Linked DNA regions of Aminobacter aminovorans. The protein of the gene in region 1 interacts with the protein of each later gene in a pairwise test. Links are inferred from orthologs where the notes say so. Each region holds a gene or a part of one and is shown in the gene's direction. Other genes may lie near its edges.

Region 1 (3,143 bases):
CCAATGGACGCAATGTGTACGGCGTTGACGACCGGATAGGCGACAAACGACGTCTTCAGCTGCCTGACAAGATCCCACTGTTCGACTGCCTGCAGGGGCTCCACACGTACATTCCCGATCAGTTCGGCGGCAAGCGGTCGGCATAGACGTCATAGGTTTTGCCGTTGATGGTGATCCGGACGGCTTTCATGCGCTTTTCGGTTTCGTCGCGCGAGCGGTTTCCGATGGCGACGACCTCGTCGCCTTTCTTGGCGACCTCAGCAGTGAAACCGGAGGCGATGGTCCGCGCCGGCGGCGCCAGTTCCACCCGCCAGAGCTCGCCCTCGACATCGACGTCGAGCGTTGCATGCGGATTGCCGATGTAGATGGCGGCGACGATGCCCTTGAGCTCGAAGAAACCGTCCTGGATCCAAGACCAGCCATGATGGGCAAGCGCCGGCAGAGCGAACAGCCCTGCAAAAGCAAGTGCCGCGGCGAGAGAGATGCGTTTGGGCAGGATTTCCATCGAGGTTCCTCCGTCAATCGATCCGCAGAGAAGCCTAGGTGGCGGCCGATAAAGGTCAAGTCACATCAGCCGGAGCCCGGACCTGCGCCTCGTTCCCCAATTGACTCTCCATACAAACCGGATAAAAGCGGCGGCGAACAGGGATCCCTCCGATGCGCGGCCTCTTGATGGCGCTTTTCGCATTCGACTTCCCCGGCCACGATGCAAACCATCGTGCCGGGCGCGGAACCGCGTCCCTGCTTTCGACCAAAACCATGGCCAAAACCACCACCACCAAAACGGTGTGATCTCCCTTGGCCTGCTCACCCTCTCCCGGGTCTGGCCCGGGGGATGAAGCCCGCAACGGCCAGCGGGTATTCTCCAAAAAAGCGAGCGGAGAGGGACAGGAGATTTTCGATATGGGTTTCAAGGTTGCAGTCGTCGGCGCCACGGGCAATGTCGGCCGGGAAATGCTCAACATCCTCGAGGAACGCGGCTTTCCTGTCGACGAGATCGTCGCCCTTGCGTCGCGCCGCTCGCTCGGCACCGAAGTGTCGTTCGGCGACAAGACGCTGAAGGTCAAGGTTCTCGACACCTACGACTTCTCCGACACCGACATCTGCATCATGTCGGCCGGCGGCAACATCTCCAAGGAATGGTCGCCCAAGATCGGCAAGCAGGGCTGCGTCGTCATCGATAACTCGTCGGCCTTCCGCTATGACCAGGACGTGCCGCTGATCGTGCCTGAAGTGAACCCCGACGCGATTTCCGGCTTCACCAAGAAGAACATCATCGCCAACCCGAACTGCTCGACCGCCCAACTGGTCGTGGCGCTCAAGCCGCTGCATGACGCGGCCACCATCAAGCGCATCGTCGTTGCGACCTACCAGTCCGTTTCGGGCGCCGGCAAGGAAGGCATGGACGAGCTGTTCACCCAGACCCGCGCCGTCTTCGTCGCCGACCCGGTCGAAGCCAAGAAGTTCACCAAGCGCATCGCCTTCAACGTCATTCCCCACATCGACGTCTTCATGGATGACGGCTCGACCAAGGAAGAGTGGAAGATGGTTGCCGAGACCAAGAAGATGCTCGATCCCAAGATCAAGCTGACCGCCACCTGCGTGCGCGTGCCGGTGTTCATCGGCCACTCGGAAGCCGTCAACATCGAGTTCGACAAGCCGATCACCGCCGATGAGGCGCGCGACATCCTGCGCGAGGCGCCGGGCTGCCTGGTCATCGACAAGCGCGAGGACGGCGGCTACGCAACCCCGCTCGACTCGGCCGGCGAAGACGCGACCTACATCTCGCGCATCCGCGAGGACCAGACCATCGACAACGGCCTATCGATGTGGATCGTCTCCGACAACCTGCGCAAGGGTGCGGCTCTCAACGCCGTCCAGATCGCCGAGCTTCTGGTCGAGCGCGGCCTGATCTCGCCGAAAAAGAAGGCTGCCTGACGACATGCCCGATGTCGTGCTGCGTCCGGCCGAGGCCAAGGACGCACACGACATCGCCCGCATCCTGAGGGCTGCGCTGGCCGCCTTCGACTGGATGCCGCAGTTGCATACGCCCGATGAAGACCTGCATTTCGTCAGGAACATCCTGCTTGCCGAGCAGCACGTCACGGTCGCTACGATCGAGGACAGGATCGTCGGCTTCAGCGCCGTCAAAGACGAATGGATCGAACAGCTCTATCTCGATCCCGCCTGGACCGCTCGCGGAATTGGCGCCCGGCTTTTGAACCACGCAACGGCAGCAATGACTCACGTGAAACTTTTCTGCTTCGAGGCCAACAATGGCGCGCGCCGTTTCTACGAGCGCCACGGCTTTGTCGCCGACGCCTTCGGCGACGGCTCGTCCAACGAAGAAGGCTTGCCCGACATCCTCTACGTCCGCCACGGCATGCCGGCAGCTCGGCCCCAATCCCCTCAAGGTTGATTCCGGACATTGCTCCGGTAGACTGGGTACGTCGCAGGGAGGCAGCGGGGCTGAGGTACCGGAGGCAGGACGATAGCGCGCGATAGTCTAGCCAGCGACAGCACCCGTCAGGACGGCGTGGACCGGCCGCTGCAGATCCTGATGACAAATGCCGTGCTGACCGGCCGCAGCGGCACCGAAACGCTCGTCCGCGACACGGTCCTTGCACTGCGGCGGCGTGGCCATTCGGTAACCGCGTTTGCGCCGATCACAGGCCCTGCAGTAGCGGAAATCCGTGCCACGGGTTCGCCGGTGGCAACATCGCTGGCGGCGCTCGAAGCGCCCGACATCATTCACGGCCATCACACCGGACCAACCATCGCCGCCCTCGCGCGCTTTCCCGGGACGCCCGCAATCTTCGTCTGCCACGACTTCAGCAGCGAGATCGACGCGCCCCCCATTCATCCCAGGATCAGCCGCTATCTCCATGTGCGGGCCGCATTACGCGGCAGGCTGGTGGACGAATGCGGGATAGCTGCGTCGAAGGTAAGGTTCTGGCCGAACACCATCGACCTGCAGCGCGTCGGACCTGTTGCGCCGGCCTCCGCGAGGCTGGCGACCGCTGCAATCTTCGCCCACCCCGGGACTATTCCCTTTACCGGCATGATCGCCGAAGCCTGCCGGCGCCATGGCATTGCCTTCCGCGGCGAACTGGTCGGCAAGGCAGCGGAGGACGTGGTCAAGC
Region 2 (3,137 bases), 4.1 Mb from region 1 along the record:
GAACTCCAAGGCTTCGATCTTCTCGCCGCGCTTGGTGACCTTGGACGACGACACCAGGATGTCATCGATGTCCTTGCTGGCCTGGCCGAAATGCGTCTGCAGCTTGCGCACGCGTTCGTCGAGGCGGCCGACATCCTCCATCAGGCGGATGACCTCGCCCTGAATGAGATGGGCCTGTTCGCGCATGCGGGCGTCCTTGAGGATCGCCTGGATGACCTGGATCGACAGCATCAGGAGCGACGGCGAGACGATAACGATCCGGGCGCGGTGGGCCCTATGCACCAGCGATTCGAAGTTCTCGTGGATCTCGGCGAAGATCGATTCCGAGGGCACGAACATGAATGCCGTGTCTTGGGTCTCGCCCGAGATCAGGTATTTGTCGGCGATGGCCTTGATGTGGACCTCGAGATCGCGCCGGAAAGCCTGGGCGGCATATTTCTGCGCGTCTGACGCACCCTCGGCATCGGCTGCGGCCCGGATGGCATTCCAGGCCTCGAGCGGAAATTTGGCGTCGATCACCAGCGACGGCGCGCCGTTCGGCATCTTGACCAGGCAGTCCGGCCGATTGTTGTTCGACAGCGTCGCCTGGAATTCATAGGCGCCGAGCGGCAGGCCGTCGGCGACGATGGCTTCCATGCGCGACTGGCCGAAAGCGCCGCGCGTCTGCTTGTTGGACAGGATCGCCTGCAACTGCACCACCTGGCCGGCGAGCGACTGGATGTTGCCCTGGGCGGTGTCGATGACTGCCAGCCGTTCCTGCAGCTTGGCCAGGCTGTCATGCGTCGACTTGGTCTGCTCGGCCATGGTCTGGCCAAGGCGGCCGGTCATGGCGTCGAGCCGCTGGCTGAGCGACTGGGTCAGCTCCGCCTGGCGCGACCCGAAGATTTCGGCCACCGTGCCCAACCGTCCCTGCATCTCGGCCTGCGCCTGCAGGATGCCCGCCATGCGGGCCTCGGCATCGCGGGCGTGGTCGGCGGCCTCCGCGGCAGCAACCGCGCGTGCCTTGGCCGAGCGCCACAGCGCGACCATCAGGACGACGACCAGCGCGACGAACAGGAGGGCGGCGAACAACATGGCTTGCCCGAGCGTGAGCATGGAGGCGCCAAGCTGGGCGATGGGGGAGGACAGGATGCTGGAAAGCTCGTTCATGGCCCGCACCATAGCCGATTCGCACCAATGGGTCAGATCAAAAGGGGAACATCCCGGATCGAGCCCTGTTGACGGTTTTCGCCTGACATCCTAGTTGATGCGCATGACTATCAAGCCGCTCATCATCCTGCCCGATCCGCTCCTGCGCCTGGTTTCCAAGCCGGTCGAGCGCATCGACGACGCCACCCGCAAATTCGCGCGCGACATGCTCGACACCATGTATGACGCGCCGGGCATCGGCCTTGCGGCCATCCAGGTTGGCGAGCCGCTGCGCATGCTGGTGATCGACCTTGCCAAGGAAGGCGAGGAGCCGGCGCCGATGACGGTCATCAATCCCGAGATCGTTTCGCGCAGCGACGACCGCTCTGTCTATGAGGAAGGCTGTCTGTCGATCCCGGATTATTATGCCGAGGTCGAGCGCCCGGCCAAGGTGCGGGTCAAATATCTTGATGAGAATGCCAAGGAGCAGGAAGTCGAGGCCGACGGCCTGTTGGCCACCTGCCTGCAGCATGAGATCGACCATTTGGACGGCGTTCTGTTCATCGACTACATCTCCAAGCTCAAGCGCGACATGGTGATGAAGAAGTTCAAGAAGCTCGCCAAGGACCGTCCGCCGAGCCGCATGGTGGGGTAGGGCTTGGCTGGCCAGCAACTTCGACGGGCTTGACCTGAAGCTTGTAAACCCTTTTGAAGCGATGGCCTGAACGGTCGGCCGACGCCGCCCGGGGCTGTGCGGGATTGCCTGGCAGAATGAGCCTTCGTGTCATCTTTATGGGTACGCCGGATTTTTCCGTGCCGACGCTACGCGCAATATCAGAGGCCGGCCACGAGGTCGTTGCCGTCTATTCGCAGCCGCCGCGCGCTGCCGGCCGTCGCGGGCTTGAGCTGACGCCGTCGCCGGTGCAGCGCGAGGCCGAGCGGCTGGGCATCGAGATACGCACGCCGCTGTCGCTGAAAGGCGAGGCCGAGCAGGTCGCCTTCGCCGGCCTCGAGGCCGATGTCGCCGTCGTCGTCGCCTATGGCCTGCTGCTGCCGAAACCCATTCTCGAAGGCACGCGACTGGGCTGTTATAACGGCCATGCCTCGCTTCTTCCGCGTTGGCGCGGGGCGGCTCCTATCCAGCGCGCCATCATGGCGGGCGACACGGAGACTGGCATGATGGTCATGCAGATGGAAGAGGGATTGGACACCGGGCCGGTGGCGCGACTTGAAAAAGTCGCGATTGGACCCGACATGACGGCTGGCGAGCTGCACGACCGTCTGATGGTGGTGGGGGCTTTGCTGATGGTCGAGGCGCTGGCCGAGCTCGAAGCAGGCAGGCTGGAAACAATGCCGCAGCGATCGGAAGGCGTGACCTACGCCAAAAAAATCGATAAAGCGGAGACGCGGATCGATTGGACCTTCCCGGCGACGGCGGTCGACAACAATATCCGCGGCCTATCGCCCTTCCCCGGCGCATGGTGCGAAATCGAAATCGGCGGACGAACCGAGCGCTTGAAGCTGTTGCGCTCGCAACGCGCCGCCGGACAGGGAGAGCCGGGAACGGTTCTCGACGACCGGTTGGAGATTGCCTGCGGCGAAGCTGCCGTCAGGCTGGTCGAGGTACAAAGGGCGGGAGGTAAACCCGTCACCGCGGATGAGTTCCTGCGCGGTGCCAAGATCGAAAAAGGAATGAAGTTGTCATGAGCATGATGTCGATTCGGGCGGCTACGCCCCGCGACCGCGAGGCGATCCGCCTCGTAGAAGAACACGCCTTCGGGCAGCAGGCCGAGGCCGGTCTCGTCGATGCGCTGGTTGCCGAAGGCGACGCGGTCGTCGAACTGGTGGCCGAAGAGGACGGCGATGTGGTTGGCCACATCCTGTTTTCCAGGCTTTACATCCAGAACGGCGGCAAGACGGTTCCGGCGGTCGCACTCGCTCCGCTGGCAGTCGAGCCCGATTTCCACGGCACCGGCATCGGTGGCGCGCTGGTCCGCGAAGCCCATATC

Evidence for each region.
Region 2: the proteins of DY201_RS03855 (region 1) and def interact in binary tests that used the Escherichia coli proteins (3 or more experiments, as listed by UniProt). The link is inferred for Aminobacter aminovorans from one-to-one orthologs.

Annotation. Positions count from the first base shown.
Region 1 is NZ_UFSM01000001.1:802,440-805,582, reverse strand. The notes cover bases 98-2,920. They hold DY201_RS03855 (aspartate-semialdehyde dehydrogenase), read left to right. Parts: upstream 98-903; coding sequence 904-1,938; downstream 1,939-2,920. Other genes in these bases: DY201_RS03845 (glycosyltransferase), read left to right, coding at 2,561-2,920; DY201_RS03850 (GNAT family N-acetyltransferase), read left to right, coding at 1,943-2,419; DY201_RS29675 (hypothetical protein), read left to right, coding at 658-792; DY201_RS03860 (DUF6152 family protein), read right to left, coding at 119-505; DY201_RS03865 (hypothetical protein), read right to left, coding at 98-104. Outside these bases: more of DY201_RS03865, read right to left, coding at 1-97; more of DY201_RS03845, read left to right, coding at 2,921-3,143.
Region 2 is NZ_UFSM01000001.1:4,947,029-4,950,165, reverse strand. What follows is about bases 201-3,017. They hold def (peptide deformylase), read left to right. Parts: upstream 201-1,252; coding sequence 1,253-1,783; downstream 1,784-3,017. Other genes in these bases: DY201_RS24405 (GNAT family N-acetyltransferase), read left to right, coding at 2,832-3,017; fmt (methionyl-tRNA formyltransferase), read left to right, coding at 1,900-2,835; DY201_RS24420 (DNA recombination protein RmuC), read right to left, coding at 201-1,149. Outside these bases: more of DY201_RS24420, read right to left, coding at 1-200; more of DY201_RS24405, read left to right, coding at 3,018-3,137. UniProt on the Escherichia coli protein: Removes the formyl group from the N-terminal Met of newly synthesized proteins. Requires at least a dipeptide for an efficient rate of reaction. N-terminal L-methionine is a prerequisite for activity but the enzyme has broad specificity at other positions.